Regions from separate parts of the Saccharococcus sp. Marseille-Q5394 genome, predicted to be linked through region 3. Evidence: riboswitches for the same ligand, from Rfam matches in the RefSeq annotation. Region 3 holds a riboswitch; each other region holds the start of a gene.
What was found. Region 3 has a riboswitch for thiamine pyrophosphate ahead of tenA (thiaminase II). Riboswitches for the same ligand answer to the same signal wherever they lie in the genome.

Region 1 (5,587 bases), 380 kb from region 3:
TATAGATAGGAAAAAGCTTTTAGTTTATATCTATGATTCAAATAACGAACGAGAAAAGGGTTGGGAAGATTGGCGTGAAAAAACAGCTAGTATGAATACGGTCGGATATAAAGTGTATGAGGTGAATAATGTGATGCTGTTTTACGTGTATGAAAAAGATCTAAATAGTGAAATAGACAGTGAGATACAAAATGCGGTAAATGGATTAAGTCGTTAATCGATTTTCAACTAACGCTGCAGGTTAATTGAAGAAAAAGTATAAATGTCAAGACAATGAATTGTATGAATAAAATGAGGTACCAGCCAACCGTGAAATTAGGAATTGTCCTGGGATGTGGTACTACATTTTTCATTCAAACCTTCCTGGTATGGAATATTATGTTGATAGTTAATTAGAAGGGGATGCATATGAAAAGATCAAAAGGGATGAGATGTTTTATATTCATATTTATATTCTTACTACTAGCACTAACAGCTTGTAATCCAAAACCTGAATTCAAATTGTATGAAGGCAAACCAATGAGAATAGCAGTAGTTGGAGAACCGCCAGAAGTGGAAGAAGAGCAAATAAAGTTTGATCAAGTTTCCTTCGACGAATTAACTAGTGAATCAATCAGTTCTTATAATGCCGTCATTATTACGGAAGAAAAGCTTGTCGAAGCTTCAGAAAGCCAGTATGCAGATTTGTACTTACAGTCAACCATTCCATTCTTTTTCATTTCAGCTAACAGCCATATTCCTTTTACGGTGAAGGACGTAGAATATGATTCCGGTTGGGAGTGGACTTCGGGGAAAAGCTATGCTGTTGGCGTTCTGACGATACAAGAAGAAGATGAAGAGGTCGTAAAAAGTTGGGGATTTGGTTTATATAACAATGAAAATAATGATGAACATATAAAAGCATTGTATGCAAGAATTTTTATGACAATTGAGGAACTACATCTTTAATAGAATCGGTTACTTGAAGATTGAACTGCTTTGAGGGTTCTATTTCTTGTTTACATAAAGTTGCAGGTTAGTTGCAGGTGTTGTTTACCGTGTGTTCAACAATCAGGCCATGCAGTTTAATAAAAGCTTTGTGAGAAGGGGTACTATAACAATGAAAAGCTGGTCAGGTTCAGCAGGTATTTGTATCAATGAACATAAGGAAATACTAATGGTCAAAAGTTTTGGGTCAGAGAGATGGGCGGTACCTTCTGGTGGTATTGAAGAAGGCGAAAGTCCAGAGGAATGTTGCATTCGGGAGATTAAAGAAGAAACGGGATATGACGTGAAAGTCATCAAAAAATTAAAAGTTAAAGAAACAACCATTAAAAATATAAAAGTAAAGACATATTATTTCAGGGTGGAAAAGATCGGCGACAGCAGTGGAATTAATGATCCTGATCAAATTATTGTCGAAGCCGATTGGAAATCCTTGTCTGATATAAAAACTATTAACCACGTCTATCCCGAAGATTTAGAGTTACTACTAGAACAATATAAACATCTTGAACAATCGGTCGCGTTCGAATAAAAAGGACCCTAAACATGTCCTTTTTCAATAGTAATCAATAATGCCTCTTAACAGAGCCTGCAATAAGAATTACCTTTTCATGTCTTTACTGTTGCCATGCAGCTAAAAATTTAAGATATACTCCAATTGATTGGAGTGGAGATCGGCGACCCCAGCGAACGCCGTTACGAAGAACGGCGTTTGCGAGCAATGTTTTTTCGACCCTGAGGGAGCAGGATGCCTTAATTTCTGCAAAAAGCGCAGAAATACGGCAAATCGAACCCTTCGCTGTTCGATTGGCTGAAGCCGTGCCCGCGGAAAGCGTCCGATCGGAACGGAAATCAATTATATTTGTAGTGGGTTAGAACATTTACTATCTACCCTAACATATTTCACTCACTATGCCTTCCTTCCCTATCATTTCAATACTTTCACGCCGTGGTAGACATTCCAGATGACGACGATAACAAACAGCAGTCCGTAGATGAGCATGAACAGGAAAGGGGCCAGTCCCCAAAAGTCGAATTGCCCTGTCAACATTGTGTACATCCTCGATTCATAGGAAATCATCGAAAACGTAAACAGGATGAAGCCGGCAATAAGGAGCACGACTGGAATAAGATGCGAGATAAGCGAACGTTTCGCATGCCCTTTCACGTCATGATCATCCGTGACAAAAAAGACGATTGCAGGCAAGAGAAGCGGTGAAAAGAAGATGCTGAAATAACAGAGGGCTGATAATAGTTTATTATTGGTCATAGGCTTACCTCCCGCAATTCTAATAAGTAGTTTACAATTCATCTTGCTTATAAGTACTGTAACATATACAATGTATACGACAATTGAATTACATGACCACAAGGGGTGCCTATAAGGCTGAGATTGGATATTCGTCCTAACCCTTCGAACCTGTAAGTTCATACTTGCGTAGGGATGTGGATGGAAACTGACAACGATCGATGTCTCGGTTCTATCCGGGATGTCGTTTTTTTGTTGCGAAAAAGTTTTAAAGCTGTTTAGTAACCGTAACCATGATGGGCATGTTTCAAACGTATCCATATATGTGATACCCGGTCGAGGCAGAAAAAACGCTTTTTCATTCCGTATCCCTCCGACTAAAAAAGGGGGAATTACAATTGGATCGCAAAAGACTTCAGTTAATGTTGGAGGTTGCCATTCTAGGAGCTTTATCGTTTGTATTGGATAACTTGACGCTATTTAAAATGCCTCAAGGCGGGTCCGTCACCTTATCAATGTTGCCGATCATCTTGATGGCATATCGATGGGGAGTTTCTGGCGGTTTATTGACCGGATTGATATCGGGTCTCCTGCAAGCTGTTATAGGGGGCTATATCATCCACCCCGTGCAAGGCGCTTTAGATTATTTTGTCGCATACACGGTTGTTGGATTGGCGGCGTCCACACTCAGATGGCTGATTAATAGCAAAGCGGCTGGACGCAAAGGCTCGATGGCTGCAGCAATAATTGTCGGGACGGTGTTGGGCGGCCTTCTTCGGTACTTGGCCCACTTTATTGGCGGTATGGTGTTTTTCGCTGAATATGCCGGAGACCAGCCGGCTTGGTTGTACTCCTTGGTATACAATGGATCCTATATGATTCCATCCATCATATTGTGTGCAATCGTAGCAGTTGTTCTTTTCACATCCGCGCCTAGACTTATTCAAAGAACATAAAAATAGCAGGGGTATGTGTCATCATGCTCCTGCTATTTTTTAATGCGTACGTCTGCCTGAAAACAGGAAGATGCATGCTATGATGACTGCTGATAAAAAGATGGCAGCTGCGGATATGAACAGCTCCTCCGTCCCGTTTTTAACGGCAATGCCGATAAACGCCCAAACAAAAACGAGATTCATCACATAATCCTTGTAGTGGTACATAAAATGTAAAGCGAAAGCCGTGGAAATCGTTAAAAAGATGACGGCCCATAAAGGATCACTTAACCCGAACCCAGTCCAACCATGGATCATTAGAAGATAACTGAAGTTCGAGATGGTCGTAATGAAAATCCACCCAGTGAGCAGGCTAAATGGCACTCTGCCAAGCAATCGGTTTTCCCGTTTCGGGAAGGTACCATATAAAGTGAGCAACACAATGAGAAGAACTATTTTCGTAATGACGGTTCCGGTGAACAATCCGAAGTGCCAAAGGACAATCCAAGCAATATGGAGAAGACAACTTAATACGAAAAGGTAAGTGAAGCGGTTTCGATGTGCGGAGCTCATCTCGTGGCAAGTCTTTTTGAAATTGAAAATCCAGAAAAAAAGCATGATATAGAGCAACCAACAGATGATCAATACATAGTCTGCCGGAATGAAAAGCAACGGCAGCCGATTTGTTATATCGCTTGTTGTGTTTCCATTCAGTGAGTAAAAGCTTGCGGTTATATTCAATAGTATGACTGTACATAGCGACAGGGTCATAAGAAGTATTCTAGACATAGTACATCCTCCCTCAGAACAGTATACATAGGAATGGGGGACTGTGCGAAGGAAAGTATGAAGTTTCCGTCACAAATCCATTATTTCGAATGCCGAAGATTCATGGTATAATAAAAACATGATTTAATTACAATTTTCCGAATGATTAGGGGGACTATAATTGACTACGACAAAAACATATTCACAAGTATGGGATTTAGATGTATTTTTCAAAGGCGGCAGCGGTTCGGAGCAGCTTCGTACTCACCTTGATACGGTAAAAGAGCAAATCGGTGCATTGGAAAACCTTGCAATTGCCACGCAAACACCTACAACCGTGGAAGATGCGGATCAAATTCTTCATGTAATTGATGAAATCAAAAACACTGCGAAGAATCTTAGGGAAGCGGGAGCGGTCATTGGATGTTTCATCGCCGCGAATACGAAAGATAAAAAAGCGCTTCTTCTCCAAGCTGAAGTTTCCTCGTTAGGAGCGAGGTTCCAGCCAGCCATTTTGAAGATCAAACTAGCAATTGCTAAGACTAAAGAAACTGTTTGGAAAGACTTGTTGGCGACCGAGCAACTATCCCAATTCGATTTTATTCTACAAGAATGGCGCGAAGAAGTTCAATTGAAACTGTCCGAGGAGGAAGAAAACCTTATCACTGCACTAAGTGTCGATGGGTACCAAGGGTGGGGCCAATTATATGATCGGCTTGTCGGGGACATTACGATTGAAATGACAATTGATGGGGAAGAGAAGAAGCTTTCCGTTGGCCAGGCGAATAATTTGAGCTCCCATGCAGATGTCGAAGTACGCAAGGAAGCGTTTAATAAACTTGAAGACGCATGGGGGGCGAAAGAGGATTTCTTTGCCTCAACATTGAACCACCTTGCAGGATTCCGCTTGGCTGTCTATAAGAAGCGCGACTGGGATTCCGTTCTGAAAGAGCCTCTCATGCGGAATCGGATGAGCCAAGAGACGCTTGACGCAATGTGGGGGGCTATCAGTGACAATAAAGCCCCTTTTGTAGAATATCTGAAGCGAAAAGCCGAACTATTGGGAAATGAAAATATGAATTGGTATGATTTAGATGCACCTGTCACTTCATCCACGAAGGAAATGCCGTTCCAAGAAGGCGCTGAATTCATCTTGGAGCACTTCGGCAAGTTCGGTCCGGAACTCGAGTCATTTTCGAGGAAAGCATTTGAGGATAGCTGGATCGAAGCGGAAGACCGGGCGGATAAACGTCCGGGAGGATTCTGTACGGGCATGCCGATTTCAGAACAATCCCGCATATTCATGACATATAGCGGCTCCATGTCCAATGTGGCGACGTTGGCACATGAACTGGGTCATGCGTTCCATTCATACGCATTGCGACCAGTCCATTATATGAACCGGCAATACGCAATGGGAGTTGCAGAGACGGCCTCCACTTTCGCTGAAATGATCGTCGCTGACGCTGCCGTCAAGTCGGCGGAAACAGAAGAGGAAAAACTAGCATTGCTTGAGGATAAAATCCAACGCAGTGTGGCATTCTTCATGAATATCCATGCACGCTTCCTGTTCGAGACGCGCTTTTACGAAGAAAGGAAAAATGGAGTGGTGCCTGCTGCAAGATTGAATGAGTTGATGGCTGAAGCACAA
Region 2 (5,587 bases), 350 kb from region 3:
GATAGCATCTGCCGGGGAAACTTGGCCTCCGCTTTCCATCAGCTTATACACCCGTTGAGATTCTTCGGATTCGCGCACCATATGGTCTAGGAGTGATACTGGCGTAGAAATTATAACATCGCAGTGTAGTGATTTATCCATAGTATACGCGAGCAAGCTATGGAATTCCCGTGTGGCATGTTGTGCTTCGTCAATCAAGGTGCCAAGATCGCCTGTTTTCGATTCCGCTTTCTGCCAAATTCTACCTAACCGCTGAATGTTATTTAGGTTGGCACGAGCCAATTCAGTTTCGTAATGACTAATTTCCCTGTCGAAAAATCGGCCGTGGTCATAATCGTTCCGTAACCAAAAAGCGATAATCCCGTAGGCATCCCTTTCATAGTTATCCGTATAACCCAAAACCCCACTCCATTCCATGTATTCTCCTTACAGTTTGCCGACCCCTTGAATCAATTACTCACATTCCTCCCGTCTATTCATAGTCACCAATTAGATTGTATTCGCCATTCAACTCCTATATGACAAATCCGTGTATGTCCTACAAAGATGCTGCTTGTTCTATATAACGAACATAGATTCATTAAGGTGCTAAAAACATGAATTTGGGACTGTTCCAGAAACGCCAGAAAAATGGTAAACTGGATAGGTTCTACTTTTATGAAGGAAGTGTTTTGAAATGATCGGACGTAATGATCCTTGTCTTTGTGGCAGCGGGAAGAAATATAAGAAATGTTGTCAGTCGAAAAATGCAGTTTCCATTGAAACTGTTCAACAAGATGAACTGGAACGTGCATTGCAGACTTTCTACGACGAGTATCCAGAGCGGAAGGATATCCCTGAATATTTGAAGCTGGCGAATGAATGGAAACAGTCGTTAGGCACTTACATGCCCGAAGAAATGATTGAGGCGATTGCGATGGATGAGTTCTTTTTCAACCATCGATCTGATATTTGGTTAGGGTATTTGGACAAACAGAAGAAAAAGCTATTGCGGCCATCTGTATTACGAGTGGTTGAGACGTGGCAAAACCCGCGATCGTTCATCGGGGAAGTTATCGAAGTGGATGATACATATATAACGGTACAAATGATTTTTAATGATGAAATAATCAAGCTTCGCAGGGAGAGTGAAAAGCCGGTACCTGTTGGGGTCCACTTGTTCTGCTTCGTGTTGCCTGACGGTACGGATGATAAAAATCACTATTTGGCTGTATCAAGCTTACTCTTTTTCCCAACGGACCATACGAATGCAATTCAGGAATTCGCAAAAAGGTTTTCATCTGAAGAAGCACTTTCGGTTTCAACTTTCCTGAAAGAAAATGCATTGGATTTCTGGAAATGCCTTGGTGACGATGGGTATGAAGGCGGCGAATTCACCAATTTCGAAGCTGGCGTTCTGTTATCTGCAATTGAATTTTTGGAAAAGCACAATCGAGACCCGAAAGAGCTGCTAGATGTAGTTGAAGACTTTTTAGTGGAGCAGCAGCCCAATGCACGGAAGGAAATGGCGATTGCCGCAGGCGCAATTCGTTTCGGACAAGATAATTCATTTTTTGAACCGATTTCCATGCCATTGAAGGAAATCGCTGAATGGTTTGAAGTTTCTCCTTCATCCATGAATAAATACTCCAAAGACCTCGAGGCTTATTACACAGCCAAAGTTACAAATTGAATAGAGCTATTGTCCATCTGTTGCTTGTTTAAGCGGCAGGTGGATTTCTTAACTCTATCTTTATTATCGGAATATTGGTAGAATTTATTCATTCAATGAAAAGGGGATGGGAAAAATGGCATGGCCGACGCATATTGTAGCTTGTGGAGGGCTTGTTGAAGACAGGGAAGGCAACATGTTAATCGTGAAAACTGAACACGGCGGATGGGTATTTCCAGGTGGGCAGGTTGAAGTCGGGGAGAATTTGATGGATGGCGTAATCCGGGAAGTGAAAGAGGAGAGCGGCATCGATGTGGAAGTGAGCCACTTGATTGGCGTGTATACAAATTCAGCCATTTATAAATGGTATGACGGAGTGACCGACGTCCCGACAAAAATAATGTTCGACTTTGCCTGCAAGCCGGTTGGCGGAGAGCTTTGCACATCGGACGAGACGTCGGATTGCAAGTGGGTTCCTAAGGATGAAGTGCTTGCGTATATTACGCAGCCCGCAATCCGAGCCCGTATTGATGAGTATTTTAAGTTTGACGGGAATGTGGAGTATCAAGAATATGTCACACATCCTGGATTTGACGTGAAAATGAGCAGGAAGATGTAGGGTGAAAACTCCATGCTAGTGCAGTTATGCGTGATTACTGCGATTTATGAGCTTTTAATCATGTTTATGCGTGCATTCATGGATTTATGCGTGAATCCTCGAGTTTATGCGCAATTACGTGACTTTATGCGTGAATGGAAGATTTTATGCGCATCTGCAAGAATGGCACTCTACACTATAGACGAAAGTACGAGTTTGCCAGATTTCATTTACAAGTAAAAATTCTTCGTCTATACTAATGGCAACATAAAAACCAACTACATACCGATTCTGCACTAGGGGTGCCCACTATTGGCTGAGATGCGAGCAAGAGCTCCGATCCCTTACGACCCGATCAGGATAATACCTGCGTGGGGAAGTGTAGTGGCTTTCCGATTGTTTCATATTGGAGAAGTGCTACATCTTCCGGGATGTAGTTTTTTTTATGAAAATTTTTCGGGAGGTCGAAGGAAATGGAATGTGGATTAAGTCCAATCGTCGGATTTCGTTTTTCGTTATATCCGATGGCAGATGATTTTGTAAGTGTAATTAAAGGAGCGCTTGAATTAACAGATACGTCGAATGTTTGGATGCATACAGACGATGTCTCTACCGTCATTCGCGGCAAGCAGATTCATGTCTTTAACGTTGCGAAGGCGATTGCGTTGCATGCCGCGAAAACCGGCAAGCATATTGCATTGTCCGGGACGTTTTCGGCAGGGTGCCCGGGTGATACGGCGGGCGACGCGTATTTGGAAAAAGGCGAGAACATCGCGAATACAGATGCTACGAAGCAATATGTGTCATCTCAATTTGCGCTGTATCCGATGAATAATCCGTCGTATATGGACATCATTTATCGCGAAGTGGATAGGGCGAAGGAGCAGGGTGTCTTTAATGAATCGATGCATTATGCGAGCGGCATCCATGGGGATATCCATGATGTGTTTGCATTTTATGAAGAGGCTTTCAGCAATGTGCGTTCTGAAGAGCACAAGCATCTGGTCATGACGGTTTCGATGAGCATCAACAGTCCGTCGCACGGAGGACTGTAACATGCTTAAGTCGTGGAAGTTGAAAGAGGTTGTCCTCATGTCGCTGTTTTCTGTCGTGTTCGGGATTGTCTATTTGTTGTTTTTGCACGTAGGGAATATTTGGGCCGGGTTCATAGGCCCAATCGCTTATGAATGGATTTTTGGCATTTGGTTCATCGTGTCGATCATTTGCATGTATATTATCCGGAAACCTGGGGCTGCGGTCATTTCGGAAACGATTGCAGCTGCCATCGAGGTGCTATTAGGAAATGCGGTCGGTCCGCGTTTGATTCTCGCAGGTATTATTCAAGGGCTAGGGGCCGAGGCGGCTTTCGCCGCAACGCGCTATCGGCGATTTGATATATGGGTGCTAATGCTGGCGGGTGTCGGCGCCTCGGTATTCAGCTTCATTTATGGTTATTTCCTAGGTGGATTCACGGTGTTCAGCACAGGTTATGTGCTGCTCATGCTCGGTATCCGGATTGCCAGCGGCGCGGTCATAGCGGGCATTGGGGGCAAGGCGGTCGTCGATGGACTGCTCGCTACGGGATCACTCCGAGGCTATCCGATTACGCGTGCGAAAAAAGGTGAGGCGCGTGCGTGAAGTGATCCGGTTCGATAATGTAAGTTTCCGTTATCCCGACGAGGAGGAATGGATTCTTGAAGATCTTTCATTCTCCGTGGCAAGAGGGGAAAGGGTTGTCATAACGGGGCCCAGCGGGAGCGGAAAAACGACATTGCTTTATTTATGCAACCGGCTGTACCCGGAAAACTGCGATGGCATCGTAAAGGGTTCCGTTACTTTATTTGATAAAGAAAGCCAGAACTATTCGCCGGGTGAAGTGAATCACCGGATTGCGACCGTTTTCCAAGATCCGGATGCACAGTTCTGCATGATGACGGTCGAAGAGGAGCTTGCCTTCACGCTTGAAAACTTGAATGTGGAGCGGGAGGAAATGGATGGACGGATTAAAGACGTATTGGATTTGACAGGATTGACCAAGTTCCGTCATTCCGTCATCCAACAGCTATCCGGAGGGCAAAAGCAGCGGATTGCGACAGCATGTGCATTGATCATGGAGCCGGAAATCCTACTGCTCGATGAACCGATCTCCCATTTAGATCCGTATACCGCAAAGCAGTTCATTAGTTGGCTGGATGAGCTTCAACAGGAACAGTCTCTGACAATCTTGGCGATTGAGCATCGGCTCGATTTATGGGGAGGTTTTTTCGATCGTGAAATTCAGCTGGAGCGAATAAATGACGTGAATCCAATGAGCAAAAGGATCAGCAGCAAACAGGAAGGTCAGTCATTGGAAGTGGCAAACGTCGGCACGGAGTCATTTCTAAAAGACGTTTCATTCTCATTGAACCGGGGAGAAGTTACAATTCTGGCCGGACCGAATGGGAGCGGCAAATCGACGTTGCTGAAAGCATTATGCAATTTGATTCCTGCAAGTGGAACTGTGCGCCCTTCACATTTAGGATATGTCCCTCAATCACCGGAATTCTTATTCGTTACGAAAACGGTACGGGATGAGATTGCTTTCGGCGGCGGGGCGGATGCAGAAGAATTGCTATCTCGTTTGCACTTGGCGGCGGTTGCAGAGGCCCATCCGTTTGCCGTGAGCCATGGACAGAAGAGACGAGTGGCGATCGCTGCAATGCTGTGCGATGGCAGGGAAATCATTTTGATGGATGAACCGACATCGGGGCAAGACGCCGCATCCATGGTGGAGCTGTTCGGGTTGATTGACGAGCGGGCAAGGGAAGGGACGACCTTCCTGATTGTCACACATGATATGGAGTTTGCGTTTCATGTGGCGGATTCGGCTTTATTAATGCAAGATGGTGCTTTGACTGGGAAGTTTGATGCTGCTCTAGTATGGCGTGATGAAGAGCTGCTGGCGGACCATCATCTGCTTCAGCCAAAGGGGTGGGTGGAACATGAAGTCTGCTTTGCATAATATGAATCCTGCTGCAAAGTTCATTGTCGTCACGATTTGCATGTTGACGATGGCATTCTTCTTCAATCCATGGACGCCCTTGCTCATGTGGATCGGAGTGCTGCTCATCCAGCTGTTGTTCAGCAGGATTGATTGGAAGCTATGGATTCTGCTCATGATTCCCTTTCTCATCATGGCGTTCGGGTATTTTTGGACGACACTCGTCTTTGCAGAAGACAAGTCAGGGCCTGTCGTTCTATCGATTTGGTCGATTAACATCACGGAAGTCCAGTTGAATCACGCATTGTCATTAAGTTTTCGTGTCTTGGCGTTCTCTGGCTTATCACTATTATTCGCA
Region 3 (5,587 bases):
TTGACAGCTCTCTGCAAATGCTTTCTTTTCAATCCCGACGAGTGCACGCGCCCCCTTCTCTCTCAGCTGGAAGCAAGTGATCCCGCCTTTTAAGGCATCTTCCAAAACAGATAGCGGCTTCTCAGCATTTATCGATCCCATAATGAAATAAAGCGTAACGTCAACGTTTTCCAATCAATTCAACATCCTTCCGTTCCACAATGCCCCGATCACGAAATGCCGCATGGTTTGTCGGCCCGTGTCCATTCCCAAGGTAAAGCCCATCTTCAATCGCCGCATGGATAAAGTGTTTTGCGGTAACGACTGCGTCACGCATCGGTGCACCTTTCGCAAGCTCTGCTGTAACAGCAGCGGCGAACGTACAGCCCGTGCCATGCGTGTCTTTCGTTTTGATCCGCTTGCTTCTCATTAGAAAGCACTCGCCATCCGCCGACATGAATAAATCCTCCGCGTCACGGGTATCCATCCGATGCCCCCCTTTCAGCAGAACGGCCCCGGCCCCCATCCGAAGCAATTGATTCGCGGCATTCTCCATATCGTGCATTGACACAATCGTCATTCCCGTCAGCACTTCCGCTTCAGGTATATTGGGCGTCAGAAGGGTCGCCGTCGGAATGAGGCGCTCCTTCAAAGCTGCAATCGCTGCCTCCTGAAGAAGCGAAGCGCCGCCTTTCGCAATCATGACGGGATCAATGACTAAAGGGATCCTTTCATATTGGCTCAATGTATCCGCGACTGCCTCGATAATTTCACCTGAAAACAGCATTCCCGTTTTAGCAGCACCAACTGTGAAATCATTCAGCACTGCATCAATCTGCGCGATGACGATGTCCGTCTCAATCGGTTGAACTGCATGAACGCCAAGCGTATTCTGTGCAGTTACTGCCGTCAATACGGATGTTCCGAACGTGCCAAGCTCCTGGAATGTTTTCAGATCGGCTTGGATCCCTGCCCCGCCGCCACTATCCGAACCTGCAATCGTCAGAGCAACTGAAGTCATTTCACAACCCCCTCTTCAACAATGAATCGGTCGGCATCGATTGCTTCATCGCCCAATTGGTGTAAAGCATTCAGGAAATAAACCGCAAAATCCCCCGGACCCGAAGCTAGTTCAGCCGCTAATTCACCCGCTCTTTTGTAAAAGGCGAGACTGTAAGCAACCGCGTCAATCGGCGAATGTTTACCGACGGACAGGAATGCGGCGGAAACCGCGCTTAACAGGCAGCCCATACCTGTAATTTTACTCATGAGCGGATGCCCTCCTGTGATCCGGATGAGCTTTTCACCATCTGTCACGATGTCGGTCTCGCCGGTAACAGCGACGAGGCAACGGTGGCGGCGAGCCACATCTTTCGCCGCCTCCTCAATATTTGCCGATCCGTCTCCTGCATCGACACCTTTCACTTCCCATTCAACACCCGCAATGGATGCAATTTCACCGGCATTTCCGCGGATAAGCGTAATATCCAATTCCTTCAGAAGTGTAGCGACCGTCTGTTTTCGGAAAGCGGTTGCCCCAGCTCCCACCGGATCCAATACGAGTGGCCGCCCTTTAATAGAAGAAACTTTTCCAGCAGCAATCATTGATTCAACAGCCGAAGGATCTAGCGTCCCGATGTTGAGCAACGTACAGGAGGAAACGGAGGATACATCCGCCGCCTCCTCGATTGCTTCCGCCATGATCGGAGAAGCGCCCAATGCCAGCAGGCCATTCGCTTGAAAGTTTGCAACGACCATATTCGTGATGCAATGAACTAACGGGTTTTGCGTACGCAGTTCTTTCAGCAATGAAAATTGAGCCATTTATACATGCACCCCTTTTGTTTCAAGAGACCATGATTGCTTTGTCCAAGCCATTTCCCAAAACTGCAATTCATAGTGGACGCTTTTAATGAAATGAGCTTTTAATTGTCCGCGTCTTTTATCCGAAAGATCTTCCGTCAATTTATTCAAACGGTCGATCTGTTCACGGGTTGCCTGTTCGAACCATTCAGAACTGTACGTGGCAATCCATTTGTCATAAATCGGGTGGTCCGGTTTCGCGTCCTTCAGCCGCTCGCCGATTTCGTAATACAACCAATAACATGGAAGCAATGCGGACAACGTCGTGGCCAAGTCACCTTCCAACGCCGCCCGGTATAAATGCGAAGTGTACGCATACGCTGTCGGCGCCGGCTCAAAGTTTTCAATGTCCTCATCCGTAACTCCCAACAAGCCAAAGAAACCTTCATGCAATGAAATCTCTGCCCCGCATGTTCCATCCGCATGTTGTGCAAACCGTTGCACCGTCAATAAATCCGTTGCCTGCACTGCTGCCATTGCATGCACTTTCGCAAAGTGCTTCAAATAGTACGAGTCTTGCAGGACATACTGTTTGAACACATCCTCTGGCAAAGTCCCTTCAGCAAGCGCTGCGATGAACGGATGATGGAAGCTTGCCTCCCAAACATCGTCACATTCCTTCCGTACCTCTTCACAAAACGTCATTCCAACCACTCCTTTAAAGTTTTGGAAAACCAAAAAAGCCGCTTCACTCAACACAATCGTTGAAGAAGCGGCTCGCATATCGGCGTAAGATAACCTTTGGAAGACGTGCGACCCACTTCCCTACGCTGGTATGAGCCAGATCAGGTTCGAAGGGTCCGCGTATCGATACACGTCTCAGTCTTTCACAAAGACTCCCCCAGTGGTTAACTCTTTTCAGTTTTCTACTACACTATAACATAGATTACTAGTCATGCAAGGTCTATGTAATATTTGGTAACATATAACGTTAGACCATTCAGACCATTCATTCTACATGTTAATAAAGTAACGGGACATATAAGGTGAGCATAATTTATGCATTTTACTAACTGGAATAAAATGTCTTACAAGGGACAAATCGATTAGTTTTTACCCTCTTTTTAGTCTTTCTTACGCTTTTTTATTATTACAAAGGTTAATATTTCCATGAATACTTGTTAATTGGTTGTCACACTACTGTTATTTACTTTTGTTATTGTTGGTAATGTGCAGATGGGGCACTGCAACCTATCCGAGTGAAACTATTGCAAGGATAATAAAAAACGCTCCAACATCTTGAGAAGGAGGCGGATGTACATAACAACTTACTAAACTGAGTGTTATTTTTCGCTTCATGATCTGGTAGTCGAGTTAAAAAAAAACAAAAAAGGGAGTTTGATCATTCTTGGTTAACGAAACGAATCGTAATGAGAAGAACACGAAAAAGAAAATTTTGCCGTTTGTCATGTCGACGTCAATGCTAACTGCAGCTATTTTTGGAGCTGGCGGTTCAGCTTTAGCAGCTGAAAATGGTGAAAAAGAGTTCAAAAACCACGGTGAAAAAGTTTCCTATTATGCAACAAGCATTCCGGGTTCACCTGAAAAAGGGAAATTCATGCGTACGATTGCAAATAAAAACTTCGTAGCTGCAGAGCCGGGTGAAGATGATACAACAGATGAAGATGACACAGACGCACCTAATAACGATGACGAAGATACAGATGTACCTGTAGATGAAGAAGGTACAGACACACCAGCTGATGAAGAGGAAGTTGATGAAACTCCAGCTGACGAAGAAGTAGTTGAAGAAACTCCAGTTGACGAAGAAGTTGAGGAAACACCAGTTGACGAAGAAGAAGTTGACGAAACTCCAGCTGACGAAGAAGAAGTTGACGAAACTCCAGTTGACGAAGAGGAAGTTGAGGAAACACCAGTTGACGAAGAAGAAGTTGACGAAACTCCAGTTGACGAAGAAGAAGTTGACGAAACTCCAGCTGACGAAGAAGAAGTTGAAGAAACTCCAGCTGACGAAGAAGAAGTTGAAGAAACTCCAGTTGACGAAGATGTAGAAGTACCTGCTGAAGAAGACGAAGCTGTCGACGGAGATCAAGCTGTAGAGTCACCGGTTGACGAAGAAGATTCTAATGAAGCACCTGTAAATGAAGAAGATGCAACAGACGCACCTGCTGAAGAAGATGCTGAAGTAGATGCTGAAGAAACAGAAAAGCCAGCTGACGAGAATATCACTGAAGATACGTCGTCAACTGACCAAGCCGATTCAATTATAACAGATGACCAAATTAATGAGTACAAATCTATCTTACAAAATTATGTAAGTTTGATTGAGTACTATAACCTTGCAATCCAAGATCACCTCGGAATTGTCTTGCCAGGTGAAGAGGCAGAAGAAGTACCTGCTGAAGGTGACGACGCTGTTGAAGGCGACGACGCTGTTGAAGGCGATGACGTTGTTGAAGGCGAAGACGCTGTTGAAGGCGACGATGCTGTTGAAGGTGACGACGCTGTTGAAGGCGACGACGCTGTTGAAGGCGACGATGCTGTTGAAGGCGACGACGCTGTTGAAGGTGACGATGCTGTTGAAGGCGACGACGCTGTTGAAGGTGACGATGCTGTTGAAGGCGACGATGCTGTTGAAGGCGACGATGCTGTTGAAGGCGACGACGCTGTTGAAGGTGACGACGCTGTTGAAGGCGACGACGCTGTTGAAGGCGACGACGCTGTTGAAGGTGACGACGCTGTTGAAGGCGATGACGCTGTTGAAGGCGACGACGCTGTTGAAGGCGATGACGCTGTTGAAGGCGACGACGTTGCAGAAGTACCTGCTGAAGTTGAGGATGTAACAGAAGAAACTGCTACTGACGAAGAAACTGCTGAGGAGCCAGCTGTAGAAGCTGTTCAAACTGTTCAAACAACAGTTTGGGACAAGCTTGTCGGATATTACAACCAAGTTGCTGCAGCTTACAGCTCATTCTTCGGATTGCTCAAAAAATAAGATAGCAACAACAATTTAAAGCATTGCATCCCATAACAGGAAATGTTAGTATTCCCTGTCTGAACCAAAGCCCTTGTCAACTCCATTCGGAGTTTTCAAGGGCTTTATTCATGTGCAAGCCCCACTCGGACAAAGCCATATATCTTTATGTTAAGCTGAACTTGTATACCCCGTAGGGAATAAGGAGGTCGTAACGATGACAGTGAAAATAAAGGTATATTCCGATTATGTATGTCCATTTTGTCTTCTCGCGGAAAAACCGTTACTAGAAGCAATCCAAGGAAAAGACGTGGAAGTTGAGTGGATGCCGTTTGAGTTGCGTCCATATCCAAATGAAACGTTAAAGCCCGAGGATCATTATTTGCAAAGCACATGGAAACAGGCCGTCTATCCGATGGCTGAACAGATGGGTGTTCATATTGTCCTTCCAAAAGTGTCCCCTCAACCATACACACACTTGGCATTCGAAGGGTATCAATTTGCCAAGGAAAAAGGCATAGGAAATAAATATAATGACCGGATGCTCCGAGCTTTCTTCCAAGAAGAACAAGACATTGGCAAAATCGACGTGCTAACCCGATTAGCCGGTGAACTCGGCTTAGATCAAAAAGAGTACCGCGAAGCATTAGAAACGAGAAAATACAAAGAGGTCCATCAAGAAGCACTTCGCCAAGCATACGAAGAAGCAACTATTACTTCGGTGCCGACTTTCATCATTGGTGACACTAAGTTTGCAGGCATTCATTCCAAGGAAACACTTGAACAAATCATCGATCAGGAAATCCGCAA

Region 1: it holds a riboswitch for thiamine pyrophosphate, as region 3 does, so the genes downstream of both, thiT (energy-coupled thiamine transporter ThiT) here and tenA (thiaminase II) in region 3, are expected to answer to the same signal.
Region 2: it holds a riboswitch for thiamine pyrophosphate, as region 3 does, so the genes downstream of both, OC538_RS15475 (Ykof family thiamine-binding protein) here and tenA (thiaminase II) in region 3, are expected to answer to the same signal.

Annotation. Positions count from the first base shown of each region.
Region 1 is NZ_CAMPPQ010000002.1:1,008,638-1,014,224, forward strand. Features, by position in the region: gene OC538_RS15605 (hypothetical protein) at 1-217, shown strand, start outside; gene OC538_RS15610 (hypothetical protein) at 409-948, shown strand; gene OC538_RS15615 (NUDIX hydrolase) at 1,100-1,516, shown strand; gene OC538_RS15620 (DUF4870 domain-containing protein) at 1,913-2,254, opposite strand; TPP riboswitch at 2,346-2,446, shown strand; gene thiT (energy-coupled thiamine transporter ThiT) at 2,632-3,189, shown strand; gene OC538_RS15630 (tryptophan-rich sensory protein) at 3,229-3,957, opposite strand; gene OC538_RS15635 (M3 family oligoendopeptidase) at 4,118-5,587, shown strand, end outside.
Region 2 is NZ_CAMPPQ010000002.1:977,553-983,139, forward strand. Features, by position in the region: gene OC538_RS15460 (DUF2935 domain-containing protein) at 1-417, opposite strand, end outside; gene OC538_RS15465 (YecA family protein) at 677-1,672, shown strand; gene OC538_RS15470 (NUDIX hydrolase) at 1,788-2,270, shown strand; TPP riboswitch at 2,538-2,644, shown strand; gene OC538_RS15475 (Ykof family thiamine-binding protein) at 2,723-3,304, shown strand; gene OC538_RS15480 (ECF transporter S component) at 3,306-3,887, shown strand; gene OC538_RS15485 (ABC transporter ATP-binding protein) at 3,880-5,250, shown strand; gene OC538_RS15490 (energy-coupling factor transporter transmembrane component T family protein) at 5,231-5,587, shown strand, end outside.
Region 3 is NZ_CAMPPQ010000002.1:631,394-636,980, reverse strand. Features, by position in the region: gene thiE (thiamine phosphate synthase) at 1-141, opposite strand, end outside; gene thiD (bifunctional hydroxymethylpyrimidine kinase/phosphomethylpyrimidine kinase) at 161-1,000, opposite strand; gene thiM (hydroxyethylthiazole kinase) at 997-1,803, opposite strand; gene tenA (thiaminase II) at 1,804-2,487, opposite strand; TPP riboswitch at 2,588-2,695, opposite strand; gene OC538_RS17985 (pentapeptide repeat-containing protein) at 3,483-3,908, opposite strand; gene OC538_RS13755 (DsbA family protein) at 4,995-5,587, shown strand, end outside.